4 regions of the Streptomyces sp. NPDC038135 genome follow, and region 1 is predicted to be linked to each of the others. Evidence: riboswitches for the same ligand, from Rfam matches in the RefSeq annotation. Region 1 holds a riboswitch; each other region holds the start of a gene.

The links. Region 1 has a riboswitch for cyclic di-AMP ahead of ACZ7JA_RS20740 (transglycosylase family protein). Riboswitches for the same ligand answer to the same signal wherever they lie in the genome.
Region 2: it holds a riboswitch for cyclic di-AMP, as region 1 does, so the genes downstream of both, ACZ7JA_RS24625 (M23 family metallopeptidase) here and ACZ7JA_RS20740 (transglycosylase family protein) in region 1, are expected to answer to the same signal.
Region 3: it holds a riboswitch for cyclic di-AMP, as region 1 does, so the genes downstream of both, ACZ7JA_RS03720 (transglycosylase SLT domain-containing protein) here and ACZ7JA_RS20740 (transglycosylase family protein) in region 1, are expected to answer to the same signal.
Region 4: it holds a riboswitch for cyclic di-AMP, as region 1 does, so the genes downstream of both, ACZ7JA_RS17045 (M23 family metallopeptidase) here and ACZ7JA_RS20740 (transglycosylase family protein) in region 1, are expected to answer to the same signal.

What each region holds. Positions count from the first base shown of each region.
Region 1 covers NZ_JBVJXS010000007.1:86,364-92,095, reverse strand. Annotated here, with positions in the region: gene ACZ7JA_RS20755 (nucleoside triphosphate pyrophosphohydrolase) at 1-861, shown strand, start outside; gene ACZ7JA_RS20750 (cytochrome P450 family protein) at 1,160-2,449, shown strand; gene ACZ7JA_RS20745 (transglycosylase family protein) at 2,598-3,611, shown strand; cyclic di-AMP (ydaO/yuaA leader) riboswitch at 3,809-3,981, shown strand; gene ACZ7JA_RS20740 (transglycosylase family protein) at 3,986-4,678, shown strand; gene eno (phosphopyruvate hydratase) at 5,029-5,732, shown strand, end outside.
Region 2 covers NZ_JBVJXS010000008.1:390,170-395,901, reverse strand. Annotated here, with positions in the region: gene ACZ7JA_RS24630 (alpha-galactosidase) at 1-1,977, shown strand, start outside; cyclic di-AMP (ydaO/yuaA leader) riboswitch at 2,284-2,443, shown strand; gene ACZ7JA_RS24625 (M23 family metallopeptidase) at 2,448-3,392, shown strand; gene ACZ7JA_RS24620 (SGNH/GDSL hydrolase family protein) at 3,646-4,431, shown strand; gene ACZ7JA_RS24615 (TetR/AcrR family transcriptional regulator) at 4,585-5,175, opposite strand; gene ACZ7JA_RS24610 (glutamate dehydrogenase) at 5,241-5,732, opposite strand, start outside.
Region 3 covers NZ_JBVJXS010000001.1:785,748-791,479, forward strand. Annotated here, with positions in the region: gene ACZ7JA_RS03705 (ABC transporter ATP-binding protein) at 1-298, opposite strand, end outside; gene ACZ7JA_RS03710 (LolA family protein) at 350-1,555, opposite strand; gene ACZ7JA_RS03715 (polyprenyl synthetase family protein) at 1,800-2,810, opposite strand; cyclic di-AMP (ydaO/yuaA leader) riboswitch at 3,344-3,528, shown strand; gene ACZ7JA_RS03720 (transglycosylase SLT domain-containing protein) at 3,532-4,017, shown strand; gene ACZ7JA_RS03725 (HAD family hydrolase) at 4,080-4,892, opposite strand; gene fahA (fumarylacetoacetase) at 5,144-5,732, shown strand, end outside.
Region 4 covers NZ_JBVJXS010000005.1:516,419-522,150, forward strand. Annotated here, with positions in the region: gene ACZ7JA_RS17030 (bifunctional acetate--CoA ligase family protein/GNAT family N-acetyltransferase) at 1-1,671, opposite strand, end outside; gene ACZ7JA_RS17035 (HPr family phosphocarrier protein) at 1,849-2,130, shown strand; gene ACZ7JA_RS17040 (GntR family transcriptional regulator) at 2,279-2,974, opposite strand; gene ACZ7JA_RS17045 (M23 family metallopeptidase) at 3,173-3,928, opposite strand; cyclic di-AMP (ydaO/yuaA leader) riboswitch at 3,941-4,104, opposite strand; gene ACZ7JA_RS17050 (M16 family metallopeptidase) at 4,350-5,732, opposite strand, start outside.

The DNA of each region.
Region 1 (5,732 bases):
GCCGCCGACGCCGTGCTGTGCGCGGACGGCGCCCACCCGCAGCTCCCCTATCTGCGGGAGGCCGGGACAGCCGTGACGGAGGCGTCGCCCACCGCGCAGGAGCTGGTCGACGCCTGCGCGGGCGGGCGGACGGTGGTGGTCGTGGCCACGGGCGAGGGCGAGCCCGCCCTCACCGACGGCCTCGCCCGCCTCGCCGGTTCCGGTCGGATCCGGATGCCCGAGCTGGAGCTGCTGCCGGCCTCCTACGACCTGCCCGGCGCCCGCCTCCTCGACCTCGTCCAGGTCATGGACCGCATCCGTGCCGAATGCCCCTGGTCGTCCCGGCAGACCCACCTGGGTCTGGCGAAGTACGGCATCGAGGAGGCGTACGAACTGGTCGAGGCGATCGAGGCCGGCGACCGCGAGGAGCTGCGCGAGGAACTGGGCGACGTCCTGCTCCAGGTCGTCTTCCACTCCCGCATCGCCGAGGAGGACCCGGAGGCGCCGTTCTCCGTCGACGACGTGGCCGGCGGCATCGTCGCCAAGCTGATCCACCGCCACCCGCACGTCTTCGGCGACGAGACGGCCGAGACCCCGGAGGACGTCAAGGAGCACTGGCTGCGCACCAAGGCCGAGGAGAAGCGGCGCACCTCGGTCACCGAGGGCGTCCCGCTCGGCCAGCCCGGCCTCGCCCTCGCCGCCAAGCTCGCCTCCCGCACCCGCACGGCGGGCCTGGAGGTGCCGCTGCCCGAGGGCGAGGGCATCGGCTACGAACTGCTGGCCCTCGCGGTCCGCGCGGAGGCCGACGGCGTCGACCCGGAGGCGGCCCTGCGGGCGGCGGCGCGGGTGTACCGGGACGCGATACGGGCGGCCGAGGGCTGACAGCCGCCGCGAGCGTCCCGGTGACGGCGTCTCAGTCCGGCCTCGCCGGCCCGAGGCGCGCGCGGACGACCGCGGCGGCCGCGGCGGAAACGGGCCGCGGCGGTTCACGCCGGCCGGGGCAGTCACGGCGGCCGGGGCGGTCACGGCGGCCGGGGCGGTCACGGCGGCCGGGGCGGTCACGGCGGCCGGGGCGGTCACGGCGGCCGGGGCGGTCACGCCGGCCGGGGCGGTCACGCCGGCCGGGGCGGTTCACGCCGGCCGGGGCGGGGCCGGCGTCCGCGACCGATACCGTCGAGGAGTGACCGACCAGCCCGCCCCGCCCAGCACCGCCCCGGAACTGTTCACCTGGGAGTTCGCCGCCGACCCCTACCCCGCCTACGCCTGGCTGCGCGAGCACCAGCCGGTGCGCCGGACGCGGCTGCCCAGCGGGGTCGAGGCCTGGCTGGTCACCCGGTACGGCGACGCCCGGCAGGCCCTCGCCGACCAGCGGCTGAGCAAGAACCCCGCGCACCACGACGAGCCCGCGCACGCCAAGGGCAAGACCGGTATCCCGGGCGAGCGCAAGGCCGAGCTGATGACGCACCTGCTGAACATCGACCCGCCGGACCACACCAGGCTGCGCAGACTGGTCAGCAAGGCGTTCACGCCCCGCAGGGTCGCCGAGTTCGCGCCCCGGGTGCAGGAGCTGACCGACGACCTCATCGACCGGTTCGCGAGGACGGGCTCCGCCGACCTCATCCACGACTTCGCCTTCCCGCTGCCCATCTACGCCATCTGCGACCTGCTCGGGGTCCCGCGCGAGGACCAGGACGACTTCCGCGACTGGGCCGGGATGATGATCCGGCACGGCGGGGGACCGCGGGGCGGGGTCGCCCGGTCCGTGAAGAAGATGCGCGGCTACCTCGCCGAGCTCATCCACCGCAAGCGTGCGGCGCTGCCGGCCGAGCCCACCCCGGGCGAGGACCTGATCTCCGGTCTCATCCGCGCCTCCGACCACGGCGAGCACCTCACCGAGAACGAGGCCGCCGCGATGGCCTTCATCCTCCTGTTCGCGGGCTTCGAGACGACCGTCAACCTCATCGGCAACGGCACCTACGCGCTGCTCACCCACCCTGAGCAGCGCCACCGGCTGCAGGACTCCCTCGCCCGCGGCGAACAGGGCCTGCTGGAGACCGGTGTCGAGGAACTGCTCCGCTACGACGGCCCGGTCGAGCTGGCCACCTGGCGGTTCGCCACCCGGCCGCTCACCCTCGGCGGGCAGGACATCGCGGCCGGCGACCCGGTGCTCGTCGTCCTCGCGGCGGCCGACCGTGACCCGGAGCGGTTCGCCGACCCCGACGTCCTCGACCTCGCCCGCGCGGACAACCAGCACCTCGGCTACGGCCACGGCATCCACTACTGCCTCGGCGCCCCGCTCGCCCGGCTGGAGGGCCGGACCGCGCTCGCCACGCTCCTCACCCGCCTCCCCGACCTGCGGCTGGCGGCCGATCCGGCCGAACTGCGCTGGCGCGGCGGGCTCATCATGCGCGGGCTGCGCACCCTGCCCGTGGAGTTCACCCCGGCCGCGGAACAGGCCGTACAACCGTAAACATGACGGGCGTTCAACTCTGTGATCTTCACGTGATCTGTGCGGCATGAACTTGTGACAAGTGATCGTATGCCTATACGTTCACCCATCAGCGCGGCCCCAGCACCATCGGCCGCGCCGGTCCCGCTGTCGCACGAAAGGCTTCCGCATGCTCTCCGGGAACGGTCGTCACCGTCGCCCCCGTCAGGCTCCGGCACTTCTCGTCGCGGCCGGAGTGACCGGCTCCGCCATCGCCATCCCGCTCCTCGGCGCCGCGAGCGCCAACGCGGCCGACGGCACCACCTGGGACAAGGTCGCCGAGTGCGAGAGCGGCGGCTCCTGGAGCGCCGACACGGGCAACGGGTACTACGGCGGGCTGCAGATCTCCCAGGACGACTGGGCCGCGTACGGCGGCACCAAGTACGCCGCCACCGCCGACCTGGCCAGCCGTTCGCAGCAGATCGCCGTCGCCGAGAAGATCCTCGCCGACAAGGGCACCACGCCCTGGACGACCTGTGCCCTGCTCTCCGGTCTGACCTCGGACTCCGGCTCCCTGGACGTCGACACGGGCGTCGGGGGCCCGGGCAAGTCCGACTCGGGGCACGACCAGTCCGGCGACGCCTCCGGCTCCACGGACCCGTCGTCCGGTTCCACGGACGATTCCGACTCGTCCGGTCTGCCGGATTCCTCACCGTCGTCCGACTCCTCCTCGGACTCGGCCGGCAAGCCGTCCTCGGGCACGGGCAAGGGCGCCGACTCCAAGGCTACGGACAAGGGTGCGGAAGCTCCCAAGTCCGACAAGTCCGCCTCGCCTCGCGCCGAGGAGTCGGAGGGGAGCGAGTCCGCGACTCCGGATCCTGTCGTGGAGGACTCGGACAATTCATGGCAGACCGGCGGTTCTTGGAGCCTCGTCGACACCGGAGCGCTCGGCAGTGGCGGACGTCACCGCGGCGACAGTGCGGACGAAAGCGTGACAAACGGTCAGAACGCCACCGTGTCCGGCAAGCACGCCTCCCGCGGGGCGGACGCCTACACGGTCCACGAAGGCGACACCCTCGCCTCCATCGCCGACTCCCTTGACGTGGACGGCGGATGGCATGAGCTGTACGCCCTGAACAAGAAGGCCATCGGCGCCGACCCGAACCACATCTCCGCCGGTCAGACCCTCGAAGTCGGTAGCTAAACGGGCCAAAAGCAGCGGCAGTTGACGCCCGGATTGATCACCGATGTCCCTTTCGGTGAAAGTGTGGGATGAGTCTCAGAAGCCCTGATCGTCTTTGAAATTCCCTCGATCGCGTGTCTACGGTCGTGACCGCTCGTCACCACGAGCCCCGGCTGCCGCAACGCCGAATCCTGCCAGTGGCCGCCCGGGAACAGTCGTCGCGTAATGCGCCGTAGGCAGGAGCGGGGGACCCAAGGTAAGTGCCGGAACCAGCGCACGCGCTGGAACCGGCTAGGGGTGGAGCCGCGGCCCGTGAAAGCGGGCCCGCGGCCGGGCAACTCATTCGGCCCGAACCCGACAGCTCACCTCGCAGGCGTCGGTGAGGGGATCCATCCATGCTGTTCTCCAGCAAGGGCAAGCACCGTCGTCCGTCCAAGGCCACCCGTGCCATCGCGCTCGCCGGTGTCACCGGCGCCGCCGTCGCCGCCCCGCTCATGGCGGCCGGCAACGCCTCCGCCGCCACCACCTCCGAGTGGGACGCGGTCGCCCAGTGCGAGTCCGGCGGCAACTGGTCCATCAACACCGGCAACGGCTACTACGGCGGTCTGCAGTTCTCCGCCTCCACCTGGGCCGCCTACGGCGGTACGCAGTACGCCGGCCAGGCCAACCAGGCCTCCAAGGCCCAGCAGATAGCCGTCGCCGAGAAGGTCCTCGCCGCCCAGGGCAAGGGCGCCTGGCCGGTGTGCGGCAAGGGCCTGTCGAGCACCCCCAACAACGGCTCCGCCCCGAGCACCTCCTCCGGGAACACCTCCTCGGGCAGCACCGCCACCCGCTCCACCGACCAGCAGGCCGCCTCCCGCTCCAGCGAGCGTCCGGCCGCGAGCGCGAAGAAGACCGTCACCACCCCGACCGGCAAGAAGGTCAAGAAGGGCGACGGCGAGTACAAGGTGGTCAAGGGCGACACCCTCGGCACCATCGCCGAGAAGCAGAAGGTCGACGGCGGCTGGCAGAAGCTCTACAAGCTGAACAAGGACATCGTCGAGAACGCCGACCTCATCTACCCGGGCCAGCAGCTTCACCTGAAGTGACACCTGGCTCCGACCGGAACCACAGTGCCCTCACCAGGCCGTCCCCCAAGCCGAAGGCCTCGTGAGGGCCATTCCCCCCGTCCCCCACGGGCTCCCCGCCCCGGTGCGTGTTCCCCCGTACGCACCGGGGCGGGGCTGTGTTTTTCCCGGCTCTTCGCCGGCTCTTCCCCGCCTCGTCGGCGGGACCTTGACCGAACCCCTTTGTTCCGGGCGGGAACAATGGGTACCGTCTCCCTGTCCACGGGACGGTCGGTCGGTGGCCGACGCCCCTTGGACGGTTAGGCTCTAGTCGCAAGGCAGAGCCGCAAGGCACCCCGCCCCGCACTTCCAGCGTCACATCCAAGAAGGAGATGCTCGTGCCGTCCATCGACGTCGTCGTAGCCCGGGAAATCCTGGACTCCCGAGGCAACCCCACGGTCGAGGTCGAGGTCGGCCTCGACGACGGCAGCACGGGTCGTGCCGCCGTTCCGTCCGGTGCCTCCACCGGTGCCTTCGAGGCCATCGAGCTCCGTGACGGCGACCCCAACCGCTACCAGGGCAAGGGCGTCGAGAAGGCCGTCCTCGCCGTCATCGAGCAGATCGGCCCGGAGCTGGTCGGCTACGACGCCACCGAGCAGCGCCTGATCGACCAGGCCATGTTCGACCTGGACGCCACCGACAACAAGGGCTCGCTCGGCGCCAACGCCATCCTGGGCGTCTCCCTCGCCGTCGCGCACGCCGCCTCCGAGGCCAGCGACCTGCCGCTGTTCCGCTACCTGGGCGGCCCGAACGCGCACCTGCTGCCGGTGCCGATGATGAACATCCTGAACGGCGGCTCGCACGCCGACTCCAACGTGGACATCCAGGAGTTCATGATCGCGCCGATCGGCGCGGAGTCCTTTTCCGAGGCCCTGCGCTGGGGCACCGAGGTCTACCACACCCTGAAGAAGGTCCTGAAGAGCAAGGGCCTGTCCACCGGCCTCGGCGACGAGGGCGGCTTCGCCCCGAACCTCGGCTCCAACCGCGAGGCCCTCGACCTCATCCTCGAGGCCGTCAAGGAAGCCGGCTACGCGCC
Region 2 (5,732 bases), on a different contig from region 1:
ATCACGCTCCCCGACGCCGAGGCCCTGGCCCTGAGCCCGCTGCCCGGCTACCGGCCCTTCGAGTCCCCGCTCGACGGCCGCGAGGAGTACCCCGTCGAGGGCGGCCCCCGCTTCGTCCGCCCCGCGCTCAGCGTCCGCACCGGCGAGCGGCGCGGCACCGAATGGCGCTTCGTGTCGTACGAGTGCGAGCGGGACGAGGCGGGAGACGGCGCGGAGCTGCGGCTGCGCTTCGACGACGACGGACTGGCGGTCACCCTGCACTACCGGATGCGCGGCGACGTGGTGGAGCGCCGGGTCACCCTCGACAACGGCGGGCAGACGCGGGTGGAACTGCTGCGCGCCGACGCCGCCGCCTGGACCCTGCCCGACCGCGACGGCTGGCGGCTGTCCCAGCTCAACGGCCGCTGGGCCGCCGAGTCCCTGCTCACCCGCGCTCCGCTCACCCACGGCGAGAAGGTCGTCGGCAGCCGCCGCGGCCACACCGGCCACCAGCACCTGCCCTGGGTCGCCCTCGACACCGACGCCACCGAGGAACGCGGGGAGGTCTACGGCTGCGCGCTCGGCTGGTCCGGCTCCTGGCGGATCGCCGTCGCCCAACTCCCCGACGCACGCGTGCAGATCACCGGCGGGGCCGGCCACGACGACTCCGGCCTGCTGCTCCTGGAACCGGGGGAGTCGTACACCACCCCCGTCTTCGCGGGCCTGTGGAGCGACGGCGGCTTCGGCGGGGCCAGCCGGACCTGGCACGCCTACCAGCGCGCGCACGTGATCCCGGACGCCGACCGGGACCGGCCGGTGCTGTTCAACTCCTGGGAGGCGACGTTCTTCGACATCTCCGAGGAGCAGCAGGCCGCGCTCGCCCGGCGGGCGGCCGGCATCGGCGTCGAACTGTTCGTCGTCGACGACGGCTGGTTCGGCGCCCGCACCAGCGACCGGGCCGGACTCGGCGACTGGACCCCCAACCCCGACCGGTTCCCGCACGGCCTCAAGCCCCTGGCCGACCAGGTGCACGGCCTCGGCATGCGGTTCGGCGTCTGGGTCGAGCCCGAGATGGTCAACCCGGACAGCGACCTGTACCGCGCCCACCCCGACTGGGTGCAGCACCAGCGGGGCCGCAGGCGGACGGAACTGCGCAACCAGCTCGTCCTCAACCTCGCCCGCGAGGACGTCCAGGAGTACCTGTGGGAGCGTCTGGACGCCCTGCTGTCCGGCGCGCCGATCGACTACGTGAAGTGGGACTTCAACCGCTGCTTCACCGACGCCGGCTGGCCGGGCGAGCCGTATCCGCAGCGTCTGTGGGTCGACCACGTCCGCGCGCTGTACGCCCTGCTGGACCGGCTGCGCGCCGCCCACCCCCACGTCGCCTTCGAGTCCTGCTCGGGCGGCGGCGGCCGGATCGACCTCGGTGTGCTGAGCCGCACCGACCAGGTGTGGACCTCCGACAACACCGACCCGCTGGACCGGCTCGCCATCCAGCACGGCTTCAGTCAGATCCATCCCGCGCGCGTGATGGCCGCCTGGGTCACCGACAGCCCGAACAACCAGCTCAACGGCAGGACCAGCTCCCTGCGCTTCCGTTTCGTCAGCGCCATGGCGGGCGTCCTCGGGATAGGCGGCGACCTCACCGCGTGGTCCGAGGAGGAGCTGGCCGAGGCCCGGGAGTGGGTGGCCCTCTACAAGGAGATCAGGCCGCTCGTCCAGCGCGGCGAGCTGTACCGGCTGCGGCCCCCGACGGGCGGCCTGAGCGCCGTCCAGTACGTGCTCGGGGACGAGACGGTGGTCCTGGCGTGCCTCCAGGCGCAGAGCTACGGGGAGCCGGTGCCGCGCGTACGGCTGCGCGGACTCGACCCCACGGCATCGTACGAATGCCGCGAAACGGGCGAAGTGCACCGCGGTGCGGTGCTGCTGCACCATGGACTGCCGACCGGACTGCGCGGTGACCTGGATGCGGTAGTAGTCCGACTGCGCCGCATATGATTCCTCTGCCCGAATTGACGCCTTCGTCGCAACTCGGCCCGGAGTAAGGGCTGCTGGGGAGCGGTGCGTGAGGAGCGTCATAACCGTGACCGTCCGCTGTTCGTCATGTTCACCTAATTCCTAAACGGAAACCGGGAATTCGATCGGCGGAGCGGACGGGAATTCACGCACGGTGACCGCGAATTTCCCTTTTGGATCTTCTGGGGCGTGAACGCCGGGAATCGGCCGCTTGTTTCCGCGCGTCCCGCTCGCTTACGTTCGCCACCAATCCGGACGGAACGCCGAATCCTGCCGCCGCCCGGAGTCCCGCACACATGACCCGTGCACGGCAGGAGCGGGGGACCCACCAGGTACGACTCGCCTGTCCCGGTCTCCGCGACAGGCTCGGGGTGAAGCCGCGCACCGCGCGGCCGGGCAGCTCCAGCCCGAACCCGACAGCTCACCCCGCAGGCGCCGGAGAGGAATGCGTCATGCCCGCGAAGGGTAAGCACCGCCGTCCCAAGTCTCGGCGTTTCACCCGCTCCATCGCCGCCGCCGGAACCGGCGGCGCCGCACTGGCCCTGCCCCTGCTGGGCGCCACCGGAGCGCACGCCGCCACCGCTCAGTCCACCCCCGGAAAGACCGTGCAGTCCGCCGGGAAGACGGCGGCCGGAAAGGCCGCGGCGGCCACCCAGCAGGCACCCGGCGTGCGCACCTACACGGTGAAGCCCGGCGACTGCCTGGCCGGGATCGCCGGCGAGCAGCATGTGAGCGGTGGCTGGCACCGGCTCTACGCCGACAACCGGCAGGCCGTCGGCGAGAACCCGGCGCTGATCCACCCCGGTCTGAAGCTGTCGCTCGGCAAGAAGGCCGCCGCCCCGACCCGCACCGAGGCCCCCGCCCCCGCGCGGTCCGCGCAGCCTTCGGGCGCCCGGGCCGAGTCCCCGGCGAAGACCGCCCCGGCCGCCCCCGTCCTCCAGGCGTCTCCGGTGGCCCAGGTCACCAAGGCCGCCGAAGCCGCCCCCGCCACCGGCTACACCCTCCCGGTCGCCGTCCCCACCGTCGGCACCGCCTACCACGTCGCCGGCAGCATGTGGTCCAGCGGCTACCACACCGGCGTCGACTTCGTCGTCCCCACCGGCACCTCCCTCAAGGCCGTCGGCGCGGGCACCGTCGTCTCCGCCGGCTGGGGCGGCGCGTACGGCAACCAGGTCGTCATCAAGCTGAACGACGGCTACTACGCCCAGTACGCCCACCTCTCGCAGCTCTCGGTGTCGGCCGGCCAGACGGTGACCCCGGGCCGGCAGATCGGCCTGTCCGGCGCTACCGGCAACGTGACCGGCCCGCACCTGCACTTCGAGATCCGCACCACGCCGGACTACGGCTCGGACGTGGACCCCGTCGGCTACCTCCGCTCGCACGGCGTCGCCCTCTGAGCCACCCGCGCTCAGCGACACGCTCCCGGCGGCCACCTGCCGGACAGCCTCCGAAGGCCGGACCCCCGATCCCCGGGTCCGGCCTTCGGTACGTCCGGACCGGCCCCGTACCCGCCGTATTCCTGGGTTGGCAAACTCTTTAAGGGTGTCTCATCTCACCGATCGTCAACCCCTGCCTACGGTCGCGTAGGTCACATCCGAAGGTGAATCATGGTCCGACGTGGCAGACGATTCGAAGAGTGACAACAGTGCAGTGATCGGGTCGTACGTGGCGGTGGGGGACAGCTTCACCGAGGGCGTCGGCGACCCCGGGCCCGACGGGGCGTTCGTGGGCTGGGCCGACCGCTTCGCGGTCCTGCTCGCCGACCGGCGGCCCGAGGGCGACTTCCAGTACACCAACCTCGCGGTCCGCGGGAAACTGCTCGACCAGATCGTCGAGCACCAGCTCCCGAAGGCCGTCCAACTCGCCCCCGACCTCGTCTCCTTCTGCGCGGGCGGCAACGACATCATCCGGCCCGGCACCGACCCCGACGAGGTGGCCGAGCGCTTCGAGCGGGCCATCGCCGCCCTCGCGGCCGCCGCGGGCACGGTGATGGTGACGACCGGCTTCGACACCCGGGGCGTGCCGGTGCTCAAGCACCTGCGCGGCAAGATCGCCACCTACAACGGGCACGTCCGCGCCATCGCCGACCGGTACGGCTGCCCGGTGCTCGACCTGTGGTCCCTGAAGTCCGTCCAGGACCGCAGGGCCTGGGACAGCGACCGCCTGCACCTCTCGCCCGAGGGGCACACGCGCGTGGCGCTGCGCGCCGGGCAGGCCCTCGGCCTGGAGATCCCGGCCGACCCGGAGCAGGTCTGGCCGCCGCTCCCGCCCAGGGGCACCCTGGAGATCCGCCGGGACGACGTCCACTGGGCCCGCGAGTACCTGGTGCCGTGGATCGGCCGCCGGCTGCGCGGCGAGTCCTCCGGGGACCACGTCACGGCGAAGGGCGCGCTGTCGCCGGACGACATCAAGATGCGCATCGCGGCGGTCGCCTGACCCCGGCGCACGGCACGGCCGCGCCCCGTACCGCGATCCCGGCGGTACGAGGCGCGGCCGCGCGCGCCCGCCGGACCGGCCCGCGTCCCGGACCGGCGATCCCGGCGTTCCCGTACGGGCCGGCGCCGCGCTCGCGCCGGTCGACTCCGCCCGCTAGAGGCCCAGTTCCCGGACCAGGGCGTCGTTCACCCACTCCTGGGCGCGGGCGCGTGGCACCGAGCCCGGGTAGGACGTGAGCTGCACGGCGAGGCCGTCGAGCAGGGCGGTGAGCCGCAGGGCGGTGCCCGCCGGGTCGGGGCAGGTGAACTCGCCCGCCGCCACGCCCTCCACGATGACCTCGGCGATCGCCGCCTTCCACCGCTGGTCGAGGTCCCGGGTGACCGCCCGCAGGGCCGGCTCGCGCAGCGACACCGCCCAGCCCTCGATCCACAGCCGCCAGCCCTTGGCCTGGCCCGTGGGCGCGTACCAGCGCACGGCGGCGCGCAGCCGGCGCAGCGCGGAGGTCCGGCGGGCCAGCAGCGCCCGCAGACGCGCCAGATCGTCCTCGGCCGCGTAGGCGAAGGCGGCGGCGACCAGCTTCTCCTTCGTCGAGAAGTGGTACAGCACCAGCGCGTTGCTCACCCCGAGCGCCGAGGCCACGTCGGCGATCCTGACCGCCGCCACGCCCCGCGCCTCGATCTGCCCGATGGCGGCCCGCAGCATCTCCTCCCGCCGCTCGGCCACGCTCAACCGCACTCTCGCCACGCGGTCACACTAGCCCGTCGGCCGGACAGCGCCCCACGCCTGCCGACGGCCGCGACCCGCCGGGGTCAGCGGTACCAGCCGTAACGCCCGGCGATCACCGGCAGCCGGTCCGACACCAGGGCGTGGGCGGCGGCGCGGGGAGTCGTCCCGTCGGCCCGCGCGCGGTCCAGCACCGTCCCGGTCAGCGCGCGCATCGAGCGGCGGATGTGGGCGAACGCCTCGTCGGCGTTCGGGCCGACGTCGCCGAACAGCGTCCACCACCACCAGGCGTTGGTGGCCGAGTTGACCACCACGTCCGGCAGCACCGTCACCCCGCGCGCGGCCAGCAGCCGCTCCGCCTCCGGCAGTACGGGCATGTTGGCGGCCTCGACGACCCAGCGGGCGGTGATCCGCTCCTGCCCGGCGGCGTCGACCGCGTAGGAGACCGCGGCCGGCACCAGGACCTCCGCGTCCGCCGCCAGCCAGGCGTCGCCGGGCAGCTCGCGGTCGGCCGGACGCAGCGCGGAGCGGTCGAGCGTGCCGTAGGCGTCCCGTGCGGCGAGCAGCGCCTCCACGTC
Region 3 (5,732 bases), on a different contig from region 1:
CCTCGATCAGGGCGCCGACCCGGGGCAGGACGGCGCGGGCGGACCGGGGCATGGGCCGGCCCAGGACGCGGGCCGTACCCGAGGTCGGCTCGATCAGGCCCATCAGCATGCGGATGGTGGTGGTCTTGCCGGAGCCGTTCGGGCCGAGGAAGCCGAAGACGCTGCCCGCCGGGACGGTCAGGTCGAGACCGTCGACGGCGAGCTGTCCGCCGCGGTAGCGCTTGGTGAGGCCGCGCGTGGCGATGACGTGCTCCGGCGCGTCCTCCCGGTCACGCCCCGCGGCGGACGGTTCGTCCATCGGCTCCCCCTCGGTCTCCCTGTCCGCTGCCCGCACGTGCCCCGGGAAGGATCACTTCCCCGTGTTCGCCGCCTTCACCAGGGCGTCCTTGGTCACCGCACCGGCGTACACCTTGCCGTCGTCGGTGATCAGGGCGTTGACCAGGCGGGTGGAGAACACCGTGCCCTTGCCGAACTCGCCGGAGACCTGGTCGCCGAGCGAGCCGAGGAAGCCGCCGAGCGCACCGCCCTGGTCGCCGGACGGCGCGCCGCCCTTGCCGCCGGTGTCGAAGGTGGCGACCGACGTCCAGCCCTTGCCGAGCACGGTGGCGCCGTTCAGGCCCTTGGCGAGGTGCTCGCCGCCCTGGGGGGCGTGCTCCGGCGCCCGGCCCTTGCCGCTTTCCTTCCCCTCGGTGACCTTCGCGCCCTTGGGCGGGGTGAAGTCGAAGGTGGAGGCGGCCGGCTTGCCGAAGGAGACCTGGGTGAAGCCCGCGTCGAGCACGGCGGCGCCGCCGCTCCTCGGGGTGAGCGTGAACTTCAGCGGCATGCCGGTCTTCGCGTCCACGGCGATGCTGACGGCGCCGACCGTGGTGCCGGACTGCCTGGGCTTGATCAGCAGCTTGTAGGCGTCGCGTCCGGCGACCTGCGCGGTGCCGTCGACGGTCACGGACGTGGTGTCGTCGACCGCCTTCAGGGCCTCGTCGGCGAAGTTCTTCGGCGTGGCCGGCGGCTGCTCGGCCCGGTGCCGCCCACCGGACTCGGCGGCGGCCGAGTGGTAGACCTCGTTGCTCTTGCTGTCGTAGCCCCAGACGTCCTTGCCGTCGTGGACGACGCTGTACTCGGAGCCGCTCTCCAGCAGCGACAGCTTCTGCCGGTCCGGCCCGTCGGCGGCCACGCGCAGCGTGTGGGTGCCGGAGACCAGCTCGGTCAGCTTGGACTGCGGGTCCGCGGAGGAGCCGTCGCCGCCGCCCGCCGCCCCGGACATCAGGCCGCTCTCCAGACCGCCGAGGTCAGGCAGGCCGAGGTCGGTGCTGACCTTCACCGTGCCGGAGAGCTGCTGCACGTCCGACTTGGCGATCTTGTCGATGAGCTGCTGTGCGGTGATCTTCGGCAGGTCGGGGTCACCGGAGTCGGCGAGCGCCGGGACCAGCCCGATCGTGGCCGCCGCGACCCCCACCACCGCGACCGGGACCACGTACCGGGCGGCCTTGCGGCGTCCGGTGGGCAGGTCCTCGTCGCGCTCGGCGCCCGTTGCGTCGTCGGATTCGTACGGTGCCATCTGTGCCTTACCTCCGTCGTCGGCGGCGGCTGCCCCACACTGGTCCACCTGAGCCGCCATTCTCACCCGAATCGGTGAGGAGTGGTGATTTCCGTGGTTTCCATATGACCAAATCGGCCGTGAGGAAGCGTCAGACCATGGCACCAACTCCGTGTACGCCTGGGGTATGACACCGGAGGGCGGCGCCTCCCCCGACCCGTAGGGGTCACGCGGGAGATACCGCCCTCGGCCGGCGTCAGGGGCCTCAGCCGGCCCGGTGCACCACCGCGTCGCACAGTTCGAGCAGCGCCGCCTTGGAGTCGCACTCCGGCAGCGGGGCCAGCGCGGCGCGCGCCTCCTCGGCGTAGCGCACGGTGTCGCGGCGCGCCTGCTCCAGCGCGGGGTGCGCGCGCAGCGCGGTCAGCGCCTCCTCGAGCCGGGCGTCGTCCCCGAGGTCGGAGTCGAGCAGCTCGCACAGCGCGACGTCCTCGGGCAGGCCCAGCCGGGCGGCGCGCTCGCGCAACCGGAGCACGGGCAGCGTCGGGATGCCCTCGCGCAGGTCGGTCCCCGGGGTCTTGCCGGACTCGTGCGAGTCGGAGGCGATGTCCAGGACGTCGTCGGCGAGCTGGAAGGCGACCCCGAGCCGCTCGCCGTACTGGGTGAGCACGTCGACGACCGTCTCGTCGGCGCCGGACATCATCGCGCCGAACCGGCAGGAGACCGCCACCAGGGAGCCGGTCTTGCCGCCCAGCACGTCCAGGTAGTGGTCGACCGGGTCGCGGCCGTCCGAGGGGCCCGCGGTCTCCAGGATCTGCCCGGTGACCAGCCGCTCGAACGCGAGGGCCTGGACCCGGACCGCCTCGGGTCCGAGGTCGGCGAGGATCTGGGAGGCGCGGGCGAAGAGGAAGTCACCGGTCAGGACGGCGACGGAGTTGCCCCAGCGCGTGTTGGCGCTGTCCACCCCGCGCCGCACGGACGCCTCGTCCATGACGTCGTCGTGGTACAGCGTGGCCAGGTGGGTCAGCTCCACGACCACGGCCGACGGCACCACACCGGGGGCGTACGGGTCCCCGAACTGCGCCGCGAGCATCACGAGGAGCGGCCGGAACCGCTTCCCGCCGGCCCGGACGAGGTGCTGCGCGGCCTCCGTGATGAACGGGACCTCGCTCTTGGTGGCCTCGAGCAAGCCTTCCTCGACAGCCGTCAATCCGGCCTGGACATCGGCTTCCAGAGCCTGGTCCCGCACGCTCAGCCCGAACGGCCCGACGACGGTCACGAGGGGTCTCCTGTCTGCTGGTGTCTGCTGGCGATTACGCGGTTTGTCGATAGGTCGCTGCCCTCACTCAAGTCAGCGTATCCGGTCCTGTTTCGATCACCGAGGGCGGCCACCGGTCCGGCACGGACGGCATCGGACCATGATCGGCGCAGTGCCGACCACCCGATAATACGGACATTAGGCGCATTAATACGCCTTTCGTGACGCGCAGGAAATCGGCCACAAGGCATCCCGCGGAGCGTTCCCCACTCGCCTGCCCTCGAGCCCAAATCCCCCATGTCTGATTTGGAATACTTTGCTATTTCGTGAATTGGGTCACGCGCCCCGGCCGGCCCGCCACGCCCGGCCACCACCCGTTTTTCCGCGCCACATCAGCGAGTTGAGCATTGGCAGTCGCAAAGGATCAAGTACCCAAAACGGAACAGAACAAGGTCAACTTGGTCTTTACGTGAATCCGACACTTGTTCCGGACATGTGCTCTCGCATACGTTCCCGGCCAGTCGAGCGGAACGCCGAATCCTGCCGCCGCCCGGCACCACCCATCGACGAACTCATTCGTACGGCAGGAGCGGGGGACCCAGGTAAGTTCGCCGGACCGGACGACACGTGTCGTCACCGGAACGGCAAGGGGTGAAGCCGTGCCGCCTCGGGCGGCACGGCCGGGCACCTCCCCGCCCGAACCCGACAGCTCACCTCGCAGGCGACGGAGAGGAACTTGGCCATGCCTGCAGCCGCTCAGCCCCGCCGCGTCCGCACGAACCGCCTCGCCCGCAAGCTCGCGGTCCTCGGCACCGGCGCCGCCGTGCTCGCCCTTCCGGTCGTCGGCGCCACCAGCGCCTTCGCGGCCGACTCCGCCGGCTCGGCCGGCACCACCCTCGCCGGGTACCCGAACAACCTCGACGGCTGGATCCGCGAGTCCCTCGCGATCATGGCGGAGAAGCACATCCCGGGCACCTACAACGGCATCCACCGCAACATCATGCGCGAGTCCTCGGGCAACCCGCGCGCCATCAACCTGTGGGACTCCAACGCGGCCAAGGGCATCCCGTCCAAGGGCCTGCTCCAGGTGATCGACCCGACCTTCAACACCTACCACGTGGCCGGAACGGCGTTCGACCCCTACGACCCGGTCGCGAACATCACCGCCGCCTGCAACTACGCGGCCGCCCGCTACGGGTCGATCGACAACGTCAACGGCGCCTACTGACCGGCACCGCGGCGCGGCGCCACCTGACCGGCGCCCGCCGCGGGCCGCTGCCCGCGTCCCGGTCAGCCGGCCGGGAACAGTCCTTCGAGGACGACGGCGACGCCGTCGTCCTCGTTCGACGCCGTGACCTCGTCCGCGACCGCCTTGAGTTCGGGGTGGGCGTTCGCCATGGCGACCCCGCGGCCCGCCCAGGCGAACATGGGGATGTCGTTGGGCATGTCGCCGAAGGCCAGGGCCCGTTCGGCGGGGATCCCGAGACGGCCGGCGGCCAGCGCGAGCCCGGTCGCCTTGGTGACGCCGCACGGCTGGAGCTCCACCGTGCCCGGCCCGGACATGGTGACCGTGGCCAGCGACCCCACCGCCGCCCGCGCGGTCGCCGCCAACTCGTCGTCCGACAGCGTGTGATGGCGCAGCAGCACCTTGCTGATGGGCTCGCGCCACAGGTCGTCGCGCCGGTCGACCCGCACCGCGGGCAGGGTCGGGTGGGGCATCAGGTAACCCGGTTCGATCAGCGTGAGGCCGTCCACGCCGTCCTGGTCGACGGCCGCGAAGACCTGCCCCACCTCGGCCTCGATCTTGCCGAGCGCGGTCTCGGCCAGTTCCCGGTCCAGCCGCACCGACCACAGCAGGCGTTCGGTGCCGGCGTCGTAGACCTGCGCCCCCTGCCCGCACACCGCGAGCCCCGTGCAGCCGAGCGCGGCCAGGAGCGGCCGCACCCGGGGGGCCGGCCGGCCCGTCACCACCAGGTGCCGGGCACCGGCCCGCGCCACCCGCTCCAGCGCGGCGAGCGACCGTTCGGAGACGGTGTCGTCACCGCGCAGCAGCGTGCCGTCCAGGTCGGTGGCGATCAGGGCGTATGCGGGAGGTGCGGCCATGATCAGAGAATACGGACCGCACGGCCCGCCGACTCACCAGGTTCCCGCGGGACTTGGGGCCCGCGGGAGGCGTTTCCCGGGTCGGCCGTGGGCCGCAGCCAGGTGCTTCACCGGGCCGGACCGATACCGGCCGTGCCGGGCGGACACCCCCTGTGGCACTGCCCAAGACACCTGTCCCGGCCGTAACGTGTGGCGCGATCACATGGAACGCATCGCCATGCATGGCCCGGATGAGAGTGAGGCAGCACCCCATGCCCCCCTTCGACGTCCCCGAGGGCGACCCCTTCGGCCCGCACAACCTTCCCTACGGTGTGTTCTCACCCTCCGGCAGCACGGAGCGCAGGGTCGGCGTCCGGCTCGGTGACCACGTCCTCGACGCGGGCGCCGCGGCCGCCGCCCTCGGTTCGCCGTACGTGTCCCTGCTCGCGCAGGCCACCCTCAACCCGCTGCTGGCGGCCGGCCGCACAGCGTGGTCGGACGTGCGGCGCGCGCTGACGGCGTGGGTGACGGTTCCCTCGCACCGGTCGACGATCGAGCCGCTGTTCCACCCCCTGTCGTCGGTGACGCTCCACCTGCCCTTCGAGGTCGCGGACTACGTCGACTTCTACGCCTCGGAGAACCACGCCCGGAACGTCGGCCAGATCTTCCGCCCGGACGCGGAGGACTCCCTGACCCCCAACTGGAAGCACCTGCCGATCGGTTACCACGGCCGCTCCGGCACGGTGGTCGTCTCCGGCACGGACGTCGTCCGGCCGTCCGGACAGCGCAAGGGCCCCGGCGACCCGGCACCGGTCTTCGGGCCCTCGGTACGGCTGGACATCGAGGCCGAGGTCGGCTTCG
Region 4 (5,732 bases), on a different contig from region 1:
CAGCGCGCGGTGGAAGTCCTCCGCCGTCGCGCCGGTGGTCAGGTCGAGCGGGGGCGAGGGCCGCAGCCCCTCCGCGAGGCAGCGGTCGTACGTCAGCAGGCCGAGCGACTCGGAGTTGCCGAGGATCGCCACCCGGGGGCCGGCGGGCAGCGGCTGCCGGGCCAGCAGCAGGCCCGCGTCGACCAGCTCGGTGATCGTGTCGACCCGGATGACGCCGGCCTGCCGGAGCAGCGCCGACACGGTCTCGTGGGGCAGTCGCGTCGCCCGGACCGCGTGCCCCTGCGGCGCCGATCCGGCGCCCTGCACCACGACCAGCGGCTTGGCCGCGGCCGTGCGGCGGGCGAGGCGGTTGAACTTGCGCGGGTTGCCGATGGACTCCAGGTACATCAGGGCGACGTCGGTCTCGGGGTCGTCGTACCAGTACTGGAGGACGTCGTTGCCGGAGACGTCGGCCCGGTTGCCGGACGACACGAAGGTGGACACGCCCGTGACGCCCGTGACCCCGCCGCCGCGCCGGTGCAGCCGGGACAGCAGGGCGATGCCGATGGCGCCGGACTGGGCGAACAGGCCGATGCGGCCGGGCCTCGGCATCTCCGGGGCCAGCGAGGCGTTCAGCCGGACGCCGGGCGCGGTGTTGATGATCCCGAAGGCGTTGGGGCCGATGATCCGCATGCCGTAGGCGCGCGCCTGCCGCACCAGGCCCCGCTGCCGCTCACGGCCCTCGGGCCCGCTCTCGGCGTACCCGGCGGACAGCACTACGAGCCCCTGCACCCCGTGCTCGCCGCACTCGGCGACGACCGCGGGCACGTGCTCGGCCGGGACGGCGACGACGGCGAGGTCGACGGGCCCCTCGATGTCGCGCACCGAGCGGTGCGCGGGCACCCCGTCGACCTCCTCGAGGTCCTCGGCGAAGGCCTTGTTCACGGCGTGCAGCCGGCCCTGGTAGCCGGCCTCCCGGATGTTGCCGAGGACGCCGCGGCCGACGCCGCCGGGCGCGCGGCCGACGCCGACGACGGCGACCGAGCCGGGCGCCAGCAGCCGGCGCACCGAGCGGGCCTCGGCGCGCTGCTCCCGCGCGCGCTGGACGGCGACCGAGCGGTCGGTGGGCTCGAGGTCGAACTCCAGCCGTACGACGCCGTCCTCGAAGCTGCGCTTCTGGGTGTATCCGGCGTCCGTGAACACCTTGATCATCTTGGTGTTGGCGGGCAGCACCTCGGCGGCGAAGCGCCGGATGCCGCGCTCGCGCGCGACGGCCGCGACGTGCTCCAGCAGCGCGGACGCGACGCCGCGCCCCTGGTGGGCGTCCTGGACCAGGAAGGCGACCTCGGCCTCGTCGGCGGGTCCGGAGGCGGCCATGCCGTCGGTGCCGATGCGGTCGTAGCGTACGGTGGCGATGAACTCGCCGCCGATCGTGGCCGCGAGTCCCACCCGGTCCACGAAGTCGTGGTGAGTGAAGCGGTGGACGTCCTTGGCGGACAGACGTGGGTACGGCGCGAAGAAGCGGTAGTACTTCGACTCGTCCGAGACCTGCTCGTAGAAGCTGACCAGGCGGTCGGCGTCGTCAGCGGTGATGGGCCTGATGCGCGCGGTGCCCCCGTCGCGCAGCACCACGTCCGCCTCCCAGTGAGCGGGGTACTCGTGCCGGTCCTGCCGGTCCGCCGGGCTCTGCATGGGCCCCAGGGTACGGCTCGCGTACGACGGCGTCGCGAGGCAGTCTGTGGAGGACGACAGGCCGGATCGAGGCCGCGATCCGGTGGCGCGCCGCGGCGGTGCACCGCACCGCTCGGGGCACGCTTCACGATATGGGAAACTGGTCTAGACAACCTGAACACCGAAGGGCAGCAACACATGGCTGAGCGCCGCGTCAACGTCGGCTGGGCCGAGGGCCTCCACGCCCGCCCCGCCTCCATCTTCGTCCGAGCCGCCACGGCCACAGGCGTCCCGGTGACGATCGCCAAGGCCGGGGGCAACCCCGTCAACGCGGCCTCCATGCTGGCCGTCCTGGGCCTGGGCGCCCAGGGCGGCGAGGAGATCGTCCTCGCCTCCGACGCCGAGGGCGCGGACGTCGCCCTGGACCGTCTGGCCAAGCTGGTCGCCGAGGGCCTCGAGGAACTGCCCGAGACGGTCTGAGCACCGGTCACGGGAAACACCGGAGCCGTGCCGCCCTTTTCCGGGCGGCACGGCTCCGCCGTTTCTCCGGAAATCCAGGCGCGCGGGAAATCGGGCAGCGGAAATACCGCGCCACGGAATTCCCCCCTCTTTGTATACGGTGCCCGTGTTAATGCCGCCGGCCCGACATGTTTACGGCATGTTGCGAAGTCCTCACACGGTCCGGGCGGCCCTCGCCACCGGAAAAGCGCAATCGGTGCGCGGCCGTAGCGCGCTCGGTGTGCAGCGCCGTGAGCGCACGCGCGCGTTCGCCGTCGCCGCGCGCCACCGCGTCCACGATCGCGCCGTGCTCGGTCCAGGAGTCCACCGGGCTCGGCGGGGCCGCCACCGCGTACATCCAGGCGATCTTGTGCCGGAGCTGGGTCAGCATCGACGTCAGCGAGGGACTGCCGCAGGCCTGGGCGAGTGTCTCGTGGAACCAGCCCCCCAGCGCGCGCAGATCCTCGCTGCCGCCCCGCCGGGCCCGCTCCTGCCCCAGCCTGACCAGGCCGCGCAGCACCTTCAGATGGGCCTCGGTGCGCCGCTGGGCGGCCCGGAAGGCGCCGAGCGGCTCCAGGAGCACGCGCATCTCCAGCAGGTCGGCGGCCTCCTGCTCGGTCGGTTCGGCCACGCACGCGCCCGCGTGCCGCCGGGTCACCACGAAGCCCTCGGCCTCCAGGGTGCGCAGGGCCTCGCGGACGGGGACGCGCGAGACGCCGTAGCGGCGGGCCAGGACTTCCTCGGTGAGCCGGCCGCCGCGCTCGTGGACGCCTGCGACGATGTCGTCCCGGATCGCCGTGCACACCGAATGCGCCGGAATACGCATGACCGACCTCCGCCTTAATCCCCGTGAAACGCCGACGATGGACGCGTTGACTCGTGACTCTATTCCAAGGGAGCGGAATCTCCGACGGCGGGCCGGAATCCATGAATATTTTTTGGCCGGACAGCGGCGAACACCGCCGGGAACGGCGAAAGCCCCGGCTCGGTGAGCCGGGGCTTTCGGATGTCCGTGCGCGAGGCGTCAGACGTGCACGCCGTGCTGGCGGAGGTAGGCGACGGGGTCGACGTCCGAGCCGTACTCGGGCGTCGTACGGGCCTCGAAGTGGAGGTGCGGGCCGGTGACGTTGCCCGTCGCGCCCGACAGGCCGATCTGCTGGCCCGGGGTCACCTTCTGGCCCACCGTGACGCCGATGGAGGACAGGTGGCCGTACTGGGTGTACATGCCGTCGGCCATCCGGATCACGATCTGGTTGCCGTACGCCCCGCCCCAGCCGGTGGAGACGACGGTGCCGGCGCCGACCGCGTGCACGGAGGTGCCGCTGGCGGCGTGGAAGTCGATGCCCGTGTGCGAGCCGGACGACCACAGCGAGCTGCTGGCCTGGTACGCCGTCGAGACGTACGAGTGCACGATCGGGGCGACGAAGGCGTTCAGGCGCTTGCGCTCGGCCTCACGGGCGGCGCGCGCCGCGGCCTCGCGTTCCTTCTTCGCCTCGGCGGCGGCCGCCTTGACGGCGGCCTCCTCGGCCGCCTGCCGCTCGGCGGCCTGCGTCTGGGCGGCGGCCTGCTCGTCGATCTGCTCGGCGACCTGGTCGCTCACGCTGATCACCGGCGTGAGGCCGGTCTGCTCGACGGGCTTCTCCACGGCGAACGCCGGGGCGGCCGCGAGGCTGCCGATGACGCCGGTGGTGGTGAGGGCTGCGACACCCGCCGCCTGAGCGGTGGTGCGCTTGACGCGGCCGGGCTTGCGGTGCTTCCCGGAGGCGCACATGAACGCCATGAAGTGGCTGGTCCTTTCCTTCCCTCTCGCCTACCGGGTTAGCTGACGGGTTCGGAGCAGGAAGGTCTCCTACGGACTCCCTCGCTCGCGCGCGGGCGTCCGATTCACCCCAGGGACTGCGATGGGTCCCCGGCTCCCCTGGCTCGCGCCGTACGGGGACTCGGCGATGACTGTCCGGTGCCGCGGGCGCGGCGCACTGCCTGACGGACAGCCCGGATGACGCTAAGCGGCCCGGTCTCCGGCGCCCAAACGGATCCGGGCTTTTGTAGCGCATCCCACAGGGCAGACAGGCAACCTCCGCCTCAATTCGGACATCTGGACAAGGGCGCCCCACCGGTTTCGCGAAGGACCGCGCACACGATGGGGACCTGACGGCCCGTCGGCCGCGAGGTCCCCATGCGCGCGTGGCGCCGTCCGGCCGCTACTCGGCGGCGACCACGGTGACTTCGCCGATGCCGAGCGCCTGCACCGGCTCCTTGATCTGCGCCGCGTCACCGACCAGGACCGTCACCAGACCGTCCACCGGGAAGGCGCTGACGACCGCCGCGGTGGCCTCGACCGTGCCGGTGGCCGCGAGCCGCTGATACAGCGTCGCCTGGAAGTCGTCGGGCAGGTGCTGCTCGACCTGGTCGGCCAGGGTGCTCGCGACGGCCGCCGCGGTCTCGTACTTCAGCGGCGCCACCCCGACCAGGTTCTGCACGGCGACGTCCCGCTCGGCGTCGGTCAGGCCCTCGGCGGCGAGGGTGCGCAGCACCTTCCACAGGTCGTCGAGCGCCGGACCGGTGTTCGGGGTGTCCACGGAGCCGCTGATGGCGAGCATCGCGGCGCCGGTGCCGTCCGGAGCGGACCGCAGGACCTGCCCGAAGGCGCGCACGCCGTAGGTGTAACCCTTCTCCTCGCGCAGCACGCGGTCCAGGCGGGAGGTGAGCGTGCCGCCGAGGCAGTAGGTGCCGAGCACCTGGGCGGGCCAGACCCGGTCGTGCCGGTCGGGGCCGATCCGGCCGATGAGCAGCTGGGTCTGGACGGCGCCGGGGCGGTCGATGATGACGACACGGCCGGTGTCGTCGGCGGTCACCGGCGGCACCGGGCGCGGCTCGCCGGGGGTACCGGACCAGGCGCCCAGGGTGTCGGCGAGCAGGGCGTCCAGATCGGTGCCGGTGAGGTCGCCGACCACGACCGCGGTCGCCGTCGCGGGACGCACATGACGGTCGTAGAAGGCGCGGACCGCGGCCGCGTCGATCTTCTCGACCGTCTCCTCGGTGCCCTGGCGCGGGCGCGACATGCGCGCGGTGGCCGGGAACAGCTCCTTGGAGAGCTCCTTGGCGGCGCGCCGGGAGGGGTTGGCCAGTTCGTGCGGGATCTCGTCCAGCCGGTTGCGCACCAGCCGCTCGACCTCGCTCTCCGCGAAGGCGGGGGCGCGCAGGGCGTCGGCGAGCAGGCCGAGGCCCTTGGCCAGCCGGGAGGCCGGCACCTCGAGGCTGAGCCGGACGCCCGGGTGGTCGGCGTGCGCGTCGAGCGTGGCGCCTGCCCGCTCCAGCTCCGCGGCGTAGTCCTCGGCCGAGTGCTTGTCGGTGCCCTCGGAGAAGGCCCGCGCCATGATCGTGGCGACGCCGTCCAGGCCGGTCGGCTCGGCGTCCAGGGGCGCGTCGAGCAGCACCTCCACGGCGACGACCTGCTGGCCGGGGCGGTGGCAGCGCAGCACGGTCAGCCCGTTGTCCAGCGTGCCGCGCTCGGGGGCCGGGAACGCCCAGGGCCTGGCCTCGCCCGGCTGCGGCTGGGGGTGGAAGTCCATCGGGGCGAGCTC